2 regions of the Streptomyces sp. AM 2-1-1 genome follow, and region 1 is predicted to be linked to the other one. Evidence: riboswitches for the same ligand, from Rfam matches in the RefSeq annotation. Region 1 holds a riboswitch; the other holds the start of a gene.
What was found. Region 1 has a riboswitch for glycine ahead of gcvT (glycine cleavage system aminomethyltransferase GcvT). Riboswitches for the same ligand answer to the same signal wherever they lie in the genome.
Positions count from the first base shown of each region.

Region 2: another riboswitch for glycine. It lies ahead of gcvP (aminomethyl-transferring glycine dehydrogenase); the one in region 1 lies ahead of gcvT (glycine cleavage system aminomethyltransferase GcvT).

Region 1 covers NZ_CP119147.1:2,028,945-2,034,762, reverse strand. Annotated here, with positions in the region: gene PZB77_RS08545 (L-serine ammonia-lyase) at 1-130, opposite strand, end outside; gene glyA (serine hydroxymethyltransferase) at 320-1,582, opposite strand; gene gcvH (glycine cleavage system protein GcvH) at 1,601-1,978, opposite strand; gene gcvT (glycine cleavage system aminomethyltransferase GcvT) at 2,091-3,206, opposite strand; glycine riboswitch at 3,355-3,452, opposite strand; partial or broken gene PZB77_RS08525 (AAA family ATPase) at 3,623-4,267, shown strand; gene PZB77_RS08520 (enhanced serine sensitivity protein SseB) at 4,453-5,232, shown strand; gene PZB77_RS08515 (enhanced serine sensitivity protein SseB C-terminal domain-containing protein) at 5,409-5,818, shown strand, end outside.
Region 2 covers NZ_CP119147.1:6,283,195-6,289,012, forward strand. Annotated here, with positions in the region: gene PZB77_RS27400 (bifunctional nuclease family protein) at 1-294, shown strand, start outside; gene PZB77_RS27405 (MerR family transcriptional regulator) at 464-1,081, shown strand; gene PZB77_RS27410 (DNA polymerase IV) at 1,197-2,735, shown strand; gene PZB77_RS27415 (PRC-barrel domain-containing protein) at 2,657-3,028, opposite strand; glycine riboswitch at 3,162-3,258, shown strand; gene gcvP (aminomethyl-transferring glycine dehydrogenase) at 3,449-5,818, shown strand, end outside.

The DNA.
Region 1 (5,818 bases):
CGGTCGGCGCGAGCAGGCCCTCGTTCTTCAGCCGGCGGGCGAACATGCGCGCGGCCCGCATCGGGCCGACCGTGTGCGAGCTGGACGGCCCGATACCGATCGAGAAGAGGTCGAAGACGGAAATGGCCACGGTGGGGACTCCTAGCTGGGTGGACGCCGTTGTCCACCGGCGAAACGAAAGAGGGGGGTGTGCCGAGAAAGGGCGTGAGGGGACCCGGCCGCGGAACGGGGCGGGGCACCGCGCTCACCTTCCAGTGTGCGCGATGCCCCGCCCGACCTGCGAAGAACGCTGTGGCACCGCCCGTGACCGGGCGGCTCCCTACTTCGTCAGGCCGGGGTACAGCGGGAACTTCTCGGCCAGCGCGACGACGCGGGCCTTCAGGTCCTCGGCGTCGTACGCGGGCTTCAACGCCGAGGCGATGATCTCCGCCACCTCGGTGAAGTCCTCGGTCCGGAAACCGCGGGTGGCCAGGGCCGGCGTACCGATACGCAGGCCGGAGGTGACCATCGGCGGGCGCGGGTCGTTCGGGACGGCGTTCCGGTTGACCGTGATGCCGATCTCGTGGAGCCGGTCCTCGGCCTGCTGACCGTCGAGCTCGGAGTTGCGCAGGTCCACCAGGACCAGGTGCACGTCGGTGCCGCCGGAGAGGACGGAGACGCCCACCTCGGTGACGTCCGGCTGGATCAGGCGCTCGGCGAGGATGCGGGCGCCGTCCAGGGTGCGCTGCTGGCGCTCCTTGAACTCCTCCGAGGCCGCGATCTTGAACGACACGGCCTTGGCCGCGATCACGTGCTCCAGCGGACCGCCCTGCTGACCCGGGAAGACCGCCGAGTTGATCTTCTTGGCGAGTTCCTGGGTGGAGAGGATCACGCCACCGCGCGGACCACCGAGGGTCTTGTGCGTGGTGGTGGTGACGACGTGGGCGTGCGGCACCGGGCTCGGGTGCAGACCCGCGGCGACCAGACCCGCGAAGTGCGCCATGTCGACCATCAGGTACGCGCCGACCTGGTCCGCGATGCGGCGGAAGGCGGCGAAGTCCAGCTGGCGCGGGTAGGCGGACCAGCCGGCCACGATCAGCTTCGGCTGGGACTCCTTGGCGAGGCGCTCCACCTCGTCCATGTCCACGACGCCGGTCTCGTCGACGTGGTATGGGACGACGTTGTAGAGCTTGCCGGAGAAGTTGATCTTCATGCCGTGGGTCAGGTGACCACCGTGGGCCAGGTTCAGGCCCATGATCGTGTCGCCCGGCTTGAGCAGCGCGAACATCGCGGCGGCGTTGGCCTGCGCACCGGAGTGCGGCTGGACGTTCGCGGCCTCGGCGCCGAAGAGCGCCTTGATGCGGTCGATCGCGATCTGCTCGACGACGTCGACGTGCTCGCAGCCACCGTAGTAGCGGCGGCCCGGGTAGCCCTCGGCGTACTTGTTGGTGAGGACGGAGCCCTGCGCCTCCATGACGGCGACCGGAGCGAAGTTCTCCGAGGCGATCATCTCGAGGGTGGACTGCTGGCGGTGGAGCTCGGCGTCGACAGCGGCGGCGACGTCCGGGTCCAGCTCGTGGAGGGAGGAGTTGAGAAGCGACATCAGGCGGTCCCTTGGGTCTCAGTTGCCGGAGAACTCGGTGTATTCGTCGGCGGTGAGCAGATCCCCCGGCTCCCCCGCGATGCGTACCTTGAACAGCCAGCCGCCCTCGAAGGGGGCGGAGTTGACCAGGGACGGGTCGTCCACCACGTCCTGGTTCGCCGCGGTGACCTCGCCGGTGACCGGCGAGTACAGGTCGCTGACCGACTTGGTCGACTCCAGCTCGCCGCAGGTCTCACCCGCGGTCACCGTGTCACCGACCTCCGGGAGCTGGACGAAGACGACGTCGCCGAGTGCGTTGGCCGCGTGCTCGGTGATGCCCACGGTGGCCTCGCCGTCCTCGACGGCCGACAGCCACTCGTGCTCCTTGCTGTACCGCAGCTGCTGGGGGTTGCTCATGACCTGAATTCTCCTGTACGTGGATGGGTGCTGGTGTACGGGGTCTTACGGGGTGAGACGCGACTGCGTCACGTCCGGCCGGCCGGGCGGGGGCGCGCTGGCCCCACCAGGCCTACTTCCGGCGCTTGTAGAACGGCAGGGCCACGACCGCGTACGGCTCGTGTGTGCCCCGGACGTCCACGCCGACACCCTCGGTGCCGGGCGCGGCGAAGGCGGCGTCCACGTACGCCATGGCGATCGGCTTGCCCAGCGTCGGCGACGGGGCGCCGGAGGTGACCTCGCCGATCACCTTGCCGTCCGCGACGACGGGGTACCCGGCGCGCGGCACCCGACGACCCTCGGCGACCAGGCCGACGAGCGTGCGGGGCGGGGCGGTCGCGGCACGCTCGGCGGCCGCGGCGAGGGCCTCCCGGCCCACGAAGTCGCCCTCCTTCTCGAACTTCACGACCCGGCCGAGACCCGCGTCGAACGGGGTCAGCGCGGTCGTCAGCTCGTGCCCGTACAGCGGCATGCCCGCCTCCAGGCGCAGCGTGTCGCGGCAGGACAGCCCGCAGGGGATCAGGCCGTGCGGGGCGCCGGCCTCGGTGAGGGCCTGCCAGAGCTGCTCGGCGTGCTCGGGCGCGACGAAGAGTTCGAAGCCGTCCTCGCCGGTGTAGCCGGTGCGGGCGATGAGCGCGGGGACGCCGGCGACCGTGCCCGGCAGGCCCGCGTAGTACTTCAGCCCGTCCAGGTCGGCGTCGGTGACTGCCTTGAGGACGGCGGGGGACTCGGGGCCCTGGACGGCGATCAGCGCGTACGCGTCGCGGTCGTCGCGCACCTCGGCGTCGAAGCCGCCGACGCGCTCGGTCAGCGTGTCCAGGACCCGCTGGGCGTTGCCGGCGTTGGCGACCACGAGGTACTCGGTCTCCGCCAGGCGGTAGACGATCAGGTCGTCCAGGATGCCGCCGTCCTCACGGACGATCATCGTGTAGCGGGCCCGGCCGACGCCGACGGTACCGATGTTGCCGACCAGCGCGTGGTCGAGGAAACCGACCGCGCCGGGTCCGGTGACGGTGATCTCGCCCATGTGGGAGAGGTCGAAGAGCCCGGCGCGGGTGCGGACCGCGTGGTGCTCGTCCCGTTCACTGGCGTAGCGCAGGGGCATGTCCCACCCCGCGAAGTCGGTCATGGTCGCGCCCAGGGAACGATGCAGCGCATCGAGGGCGGTCGTACGGGGGAGAGTGCTCATAGGGTGTGGCTCCCAGGGCGAAGGGCATGACGACGAGGACGGTCCCTCCCCATCTGTCATCGGAACCTGAGAGGTTCGCCGAAAGGCCCCTGACGGGTCGGCTTGCACCTTGGGTGGAGCCGGAGACCGGCTCGCTTTTCAGATCTGCCTCATCCACGCGGTACGGGGCCTGAGAGATTCAAGGGAGGAACTTGCTCCTTCGGCGCCCGGCACACACGGTGGCCGGAGCTCTCCCGCGTGGATTCAAACGGCCGGTATGCAGTTGCGGGCCCATCATCGCACGCAGGGCGGACGGCTGCGGTGCCCGGTACCCCTGCAGTACCCCTGCCCGGCCTCCCGCTCCGGGCGGTTGCTCCGCATTACCTTTTCTTTACACTTTGTGATCAGGTGTGGGTGACTCGACAGGGGGAGTGCCGATGTCGTGGCGACCGTACGCGGGGGTGGTGCGGCGGGCGGTCCCGGCGCGGTGGGCGGCGCCCGCCGTGAAGGGCGGGCCGTCGGCCGTGCGGGACCTGCGGGGCGGGACGGGGGACGGGGCGCGCCGACTGGAATTCTCCCCCGGTGACGTCGTCGTGGTCTCCGGGCTGCCCGGCAGCGGGAAATCCACGCTGATCCGGCGCACGGTGACCGCCCGCGCCATCGACTCCCAGGACAGCCGGGACCGCTTCGCGGCGCTCCTGCCCCGCTTACTTCCGTACGCCCTCTACCGTCCCCTGGTCCGGGTCTCCCACTACTACGGGCTCTTCCGCGCGCTCCGGTCCGGCGAGGCGGTCGTCGTGCACGACTGCGGTACGCAGGCCTGGGTGCGCCGACGCCTGGCGCGCCACGCCGTGCGCCGGGGCCGCACCCTCCATCTGGTGCTCCTCGACGTGACGCCCGAGACGGCCAGGGAGGGCCAGCGCGAACGGGGCCGCGGCGTCTCCGGGTACGCCTTCGCCCGGCACCGGCGCGCGATCGCCCGGCTGCTGCGCGACGCGGAGGACGGCCGGCTGCCGCCGGGCTGCGCCGCCGCAGTGCTGCTGGACCGCCGGGCGGCCGCGGCGCTGCGGTCCATCGCCTTCCCGGTGGCCGTCGACGCGCCGGTTGCCGGGGTGCCGGTGGTGGAGGCGGGCGTGGGGGAGGTGGCGGCCGGGGTGCCCGGAATGCGGGAGAGCGCCGGGGACGGCAGCGTGACCGGGACGCCGGGGCCCCGCGCCGGTTAGGGTTTCTGCCGCAGGACCCCGGTCGACCAGAGGACGCAGAGGCAGTGGACATCCCGGCACCGACGCAGCCCCACCCGCTCCAGGGGTGGCCGGCGAACGAGTTCGAAGAAGTGCTCAGCGCCTCGCTGGGCGTCCCCGAGGCGGGTGGCCGGCTGGTCGAGGTGCTCGGCCGCAGCCAGCTCTGGATTCCGCTGCCGGGCGGCGGCAGCCCCGCGGACGCCGACCTCGACCTGCCGACGATCGAACTCGACGGAGCCGCGTTCGTCCCCGTCTTCAGCTCCGAGGCGCAGTTCCTCGGTTGCGTCGGCACCCACCTCTCCTTCGCCGTCGCCCCCGCCCGGGAGTTCGCACGCGGACTCCCCCCGCAGGTGGGCATCGCGGTGAACCCCGGCGGCGCGGTCGGCCTGCCGCTGCCCCCCGCCGCCGTCGCCGAGCTCTGCCGCGCCGGGCGGACCCCGCTGGACGGGCCCGCCGGCGGTGGCCGGGTGCGGCTGTGGGAGCCGGACTGGAAGGAGGAGCCGGTCGACTTCCTCGCCGCCGTGTCGGCGGAGTTCCGGCGGACCGGGGCGGTCGCCACGGCCCGACGGGCCCTGGCCAGCATCGAGGGGGGCGACCCCGTCCTCTTCGTCGGTGTCACCGGGGTCCGGGGCGCGGCCTGGGAGGAGGCCGCGCAGAGCGTGCCGATGGACGCGCTGGGCCGCGCGCTCGGCCACGTGGGGGTGGCGTGGCCGGTCAACCTCGTCCTGCTCGACGCGGCCCAGGACCCCGTCGCCGACTGGATGGTGGAGAAGGTCCGGCCCTTCTTCCAGCAGGACGCCGACTGACCCGGGGCGCACGGCCGGCCGCGCCCCGCACCGCGGCCCGCCGCGCCCGGCATGTCGCACGGTGACGTCAAGTCGGTGTCAGTGAGGGCGCATAAGCTGGTTTGATGGCGAGGTCGCTCCCGCGGGCCCGGGGGCGACCGCGCGACACGATGGATCGACGAGGGGCGGGACCCAGGGTGAGTGCGTCAGGCACGGCGGCGGCCGGGCAGGTCGAGCACATGCTGCGCCAGGTGACCCCCGGGCGCTTCGACGCGTACGAGGAGCTGCTCAGGGCCCTCTCGGACGGCCAGGTCTGGATGCTGCTCTGGCACGGCACGGCCGGCTCCCCGGACGCCCAGTACGGCAACATCGAGGTCGGCGGCCTCGGTTACGCCCCCTGCGTGACCTCCGCCCAGGAGCTCGCGGCCAGTGGCTGGAACCGTGCGCACGAGGTGATCACCGGCCGGGAGATCGCCCGTTCCCTCTTCCCCGACCATTGGGGCATCTGGCTCAATCCGCACACCCCCGGGGGCGGCGTCGGCATCCCCTGGCTCGATCTGCGCCGGATCGCCACCGGCCTCGACCGGCTCCCCGCCGGCCCGCTCAC
Region 2 (5,818 bases), 4.3 Mb from region 1:
TTCAAGGATGTCCTCGACGCGGTCGGCCAAGAGCTGACCGAAGTCAGGATCACGGACATCCGGGACGGGATCTTCTACGCGGAGCTGGTCTTCGCCAGCGGTGTCGAGGTCAGTGCCCGGCCGTCCGACGCCATAGCGCTGGCGCTGCGCACCGGGACGCCGATCTACGGCAGCGACGGGGTGCTCGACGACGCGGGGATCGCCATCCCGGACGAGCAGGAGGACGAGGTCGAGAAGTTCCGCGAGTTCCTCGACCAGATCTCGCCCGAGGACTTCGGCACCAACAGCCAGTGACCCCGGTGGACCGGTCGGCGGGCGCGCATTCGAGAAGCCCTTCCCGGTCCGACGTCACGGGAAACCACCCTCAGGGTGATTATCACTCGGCGTGCCGAGTGTGGCGATCGTTGACGCACCCCCGGTGACTGCCTACCTTCGAGGGGGCAGGTCAAGGACGGAGGTCGGCGTGAGAAGCAGCGGCGACGGTGCGGCGGCGGGCGGGCCGTATCCGCATCACGGCAGTGGGGCCGACCACACCATCAGGCAACCGGTTCACCCGGTCGCCCCGGTGTCGGACGGGGTCCCAGGGGCGAACGACATCGGATACCGGGGGCCGACGGCCTGTGCGGCGGCGGGCATCACCTACCGGCAGCTCGACTACTGGGCCCGCACGGGACTGGTCGAACCGAGCGTCCGGCCGGCGTACGGCTCGGGCACCCAGCGTCTCTACAGTTTCCGGGACGTGGTGCTGCTCAAGATCGTGAAGCGCTTTCTGGACACGGGCGTCGCGCTGCAGAACATCCGCACCACGGTGCAGCACCTGCGGGCCCGGGGGTTCCAGGACCTCGAGCGCATGACGCTGATGAGCGACGGGGCGACGGTCTACGAGTGCTCCTCGCCGGACGAGGTCGTGAACCTCCTCCAGGGCGGCCAGGGCATCTTCGGCATCGCCGTCGGGGTGGTGTGGCGCGACGTGGACACGGCCCTGTCGCAGCTGCACGGGGAGCGGGTGGACACGGGCGAGACCCTGGTCGGTCACAACCCCACCGACGAGCTGGCCCGGCGCCGCAACCGCGCCGTCTGAACCCGGGCGGCGACGGCCCGCCTCTCCACCGGAAAGCCGCGAAGTACCGCCCCGGACCCCGCGACCGGGGTGCCGGGCGGTGGCGTTGTCAGTGGCGTAGGGCACCATCGGCGGTGTGAGATCCGCGCCCACCATCCTCCACCTCGACATGGACGCGTTCTACGCGTCCGCCGAGCAGGCCGCCAAGCCCAGCCTGCGCGGCAAGCCGGTCGTGGTGGGCGGTGTCGGTCCGCGCGGCGTCGTGGCGACCGCCTCGTACGAGGCCCGGCGCTTCGGCGTGCACTCGGCGATGCCGACGGCCCAGGCGCGCAGACTCGCTCCGAACGCCGCCTATCTGATGCCGCGCTTCTCCCTGTACCGCGCCGTCAGCGAGCAGGTGATGGAGCTCCTGAGAGGGCTGTCCCCCTTGGTGGAACCGCTCAGTCTGGACGAGGCCTTCGTGGACCTGGAAGCCGGGGGGACCGCCGACGACTCCGCGTCGGCCCGGGCCACGGGTGAGCGGCTGCGGGAGGCGATCTCGACCGTCACGGGGCTGCGCGGGTCCGTGGGGCTCGCCGGCTCCAAGATGCTGGCGAAGATCGCCTCCGAGGAGGCGAAGCCGGACGGACTGGTGCTCATCGAGCCGGGCACCGAGCGGGAGCTGCTGGCACCCATGTCCGTACGCACCCTGCCCGGGGTGGGGCCGGCGACGGGGGACCACCTCCGCAGGGCCGGGATGAGCACGGTGAGCGATCTCGTCGAGGCGGGGGAGGACGAGCTGGTACGGCTGGTGGGCAGAGCCCACGGTGCCTCGCTGTACCGGATGGCGCTCGGCCGGGACGACCGGCCCGTGGTCGCCGAACGCGACGCCAAGTCCGTCTCCGTCGAGGACACCTTCGAGGTGGACCTCCACGACCGGGACCGGGTGCGGGCCGAGGTCGAGCGGCTGGCCAACCGGTGCGTCGAACGGCTGCGGAAGGCCGGACGGTCCGGACGCACCGTGGTGCTGAAGGTACGCAGGTACGACTTCTCCACCCTGACCCGCTCCGAGACGCTCCGCGGGCCCACGGACGACCCCGGGGTCGTCCGTGTGGCCGCCGCACGCCTCCTGGAGGGGGTGGACACCACCGGTGGCGTCCGGCTGCTGGGGGTCGGCGTCACGGGCCTGGCCGACTACACGCAGGAGGACCTCTTCGCACAGGCCGCCGAGGCCGAGGCCGAACGGGCGGCCCTGCCGGTGTCCGGGACGCTCCCCGGCACGGAGGCCGCCCCTGTGGCGGAAGCCGCCGGGTCGGCCGGGACCGGTCCCCGGGAGCCGCTGGAGGAGCCCGTGGAGGGTGCGGACCGCCCCGCCGCCCCGTCCCCGGACGCGCGTGCCGACGAGGCCGCCGAGCGGGCCGCGCGACGCTGGCCCGCGGGGCACGACGTCCGGCACGGGACGTACGGACACGGCTGGGTGCAGGGCAGCGGCGTCGGCCGGGTCACCGTGCGGTTCGAGCGCCCGGGGGACCCGCCCGGCCGGGTGCGCACGTTCCGGGTGGACGACCCCGACCTGCACCCGGCCGATCCGCTGCCGCTGGTGGCCGGGCCGGTGGACTACTCCTCCTGGCCGGCCAGCCTGCCGAAGTCCCTGTCCGGGCCCGGATCGGTCACGGAGGAGGAGTCGAGTCCGTAATGCCGGTACAGCTGGAGTTCCTGCTCGGGAGAGAGATGCCGGCCGACGCCGAAGTCGGGCGCGTCGCGGATCAGCGCGCGGTCGAAGGGGACGCGCAGGGTGTCGCCGGTGAACTCGCTCGGTTCCAGCGGGACGAAGGCGTCCCTGCTGAAGAGCCCGGTGCGGACGGCGGCCCACTCGGGGACCCCGGTGGCGTCGTCGAGGTAGACCTCGTCCACCGTGCCGATCTTGACGCCCTCGCGGTCGAATGCCTTGCGGCCGATCAGGCTGCGCGGATCGATGTCGGTCTGCACGGTGCCTCCCGCTGGTCACGGCAACTGGGGATGGACACAATCACTCCACAGCCACTACAGAAGTGCAGATTCCGGATATCGGCCACTCGAAGAAGCGGCGGAGAACCCCGCTGGTAAGCTGGCACATGGCTGCCGACCCCGTGCGGGAGAGCCTCCGGTGCGGAATCCGGAGGCGCCGAAGGAGCAAATCCTCCCCGGAATCTCTCAGGCCCCCGTACCGCACGGACGAGGTCACTCTGGAAAGCAGGGCGGTCCCACCCGGCACGTGCCCGGTGCGGCCCACCCTCACCGACGGTGAAAGCCGGTGCTCCGCGAGGCGTACCGGTGAAGCTCTCAGGTCGAGATGACAGAGGGGGAGGCCGTTCGGGCAGCCGCGCCGCGGTGCCCCTCGCAGGTCGTGCAGACCAGGAGGCCTCCACCATGACCCCCCGCCGCACCCCGCTTTCCCAGCTGGAACAGGGCATTCCCTTCGAACAGCGCCACATCGGGCCGGACGGCGAGGCCCGGGCGAAGATGCTCGCGCAGGTCGGCTACGGCTCGCTCGACGAGCTCACCGCTGCGGCGGTGCCCGACGTGATCAAGAGCGCCGAGGCGCTCGACCTTCCGGCGGCGCGCACCGAGGCGGAGGTACTGGCCGAGTTGCGGACGCTCGCGGACCGCAACCAGGTCGTCGCCCCGATGATCGGGCTCGGCTACTACGGCACCTTCACGCCCCCGGTCATCCTGCGCAACGTGCTGGAGAACCCCGCCTGGTACACGGCGTACACGCCCTACCAGCCGGAAATCTCGCAGGGCCGGCTGGAAGCCCTGCTGAACTTCCAGACCATGGTCGCCGAGCTTACCGGGCTGCCCACCTCCGGCGCCTCACTGCTCGACGAGGGCACCGCCGCGGCCGAGGCCATGGCGCTGGCGCGGCGGGTCGGCAAGGTCAAGGACGGCGTCTTCCTCGTGGACGCCGACACCCTCCCGCAGACCGTCGCGGTGATCGAGACCCGCGCCGAGCCGACCGGCGTGGAGGTGGTCGTCGCCGACCTCACCGACGGGATCCCGGCCGGGATCGCCGAGCGCGGTGTCTTCGGCGTCCTGCTCCAGTACCCGGGCGCCTCCGGGGCCGTACGCGACCTCGCCCCGGTGATCGAGCGCGCCCACGAGCTCGGCGCGGTCGTCACCGTCGCCGCCGACCTGCTGGCCCTCACCCTGCTCACCTCCCCGGGCGACCTCGGCGCCGACATCGCGGTCGGCACCACCCAGCGCTTCGGCGTTCCCATGGGCTTCGGCGGGCCGCACGCCGGCTTCATGGCCGTACGGGAGAAGTTCGCCCGCTCGCTCCCCGGCCGCCTGGTCGGCGTCTCGGTGGACGCGGACGGCGACAAGGCGTACCGACTGGCCCTCCAGACCCGCGAGCAGCACATCCGCCGCGAGAAGGCCACCAGCAACATCTGCACCGCCCAGGTCCTGCTCGCCGTGATGGCCGGGATGTACGCCGTCTACCACGGCGCCGACGGCCTGCGGACGATCGCCCGGCGCACCCACCGCTACGCGGTGATCCTCGCCGAGGGGCTGCGGGCCGCCGGAGGAGACGTGGTGCACGACTCCTTCTTCGACACGCTGACCGTGCGCGTCCCCGGCAGGGCCGCCGCGGTCGTCGCCGACGCCCGCGAGCGCGGGGTCAACCTCCGCCTCGTCGACGCCGACCGGGTCTCCGTCGCGTGCGACGAGACGACCACCCGCGCCCAGCTGGCGTCCGTCTGGGCCGCCTTCGGCGCGCAGGGCGACGTAGACGTGCTCGACGGCACGGCCGCCGACACGCTCCCCGAGCCGCTGCTGCGCACCGACGACTTCCTCACCCACCCGGTCTTCCACCAGCACCGCTCGGAGACGGCGATGCTGCGGTACCTGCGCCGGCTCGCCGACCGCGACTACGCACTCGACCGCGGCATGATCCCGCTCGGCTCCTGCACCATGAAGCTGAACGCGACCACCGAGATGGAGCCGATCACCTGGCCCGAGTTCGGCTCGCTGCACCCCTTCGCGCCCGCCGAGCAGGCCCAGGGCTACCTCACCCTCATCCGTGAGCTGGAGGAGCGCCTCGCCGAGGTCACCGGCTACGACGCGGTGTCGATCCAGCCCAACGCCGGTTCGCAGGGCGAGTTCGCCGGTCTGCTGGCCGTACGCGCGTACCACCGTGCCAACGGCGACGAGCAGCGCACCGTCTGCCTCATCCCGTCCTCCGCGCACGGCACCAACGCGGCGAGCGCCGTGATGGCCGGAATGAAGGTCGTCGTGGTGAAGACCGCCGACGACGGCGAGGTCGACATCGACGACCTGCGCGCCAAGATCGAGAAGCACCGCGACGAGCTCGCCGTGCTCATGATCACCTACCCCTCCACGCACGGTGTCTTCGAGGAGCACGTCGCCGACATCTGCGGCGAGGTGCACGACGCCGGCGGCCAGGTGTACGTCGACGGAGCCAACCTCAACGCGCTGGTCGGCCTTGCCCGGCCCGGCAAGTTCGGCGGCGACGTCTCGCACCTGAACCTGCACAAGACCTTCTGCATCCCGCACGGCGGTGGCGGCCCCGGCGTCGGCCCGGTCGGCGTGCGCGCGCACCTCGCGCCGTACCTGCCCAACCACCCGCTCCAGCCCGCCGCCGGTCCGGAGACGGGCGTCGGCCCGATCTCCGCCGCCCCCTGGGGCTCGGCCAGCATCCTGCCGATCTCCTGGGCGTACGTCCGGCTGATGGGCGGGGAGGGCCTGAAGCGCGCCACCCAGGTCGCCGTGCTCGCCGCG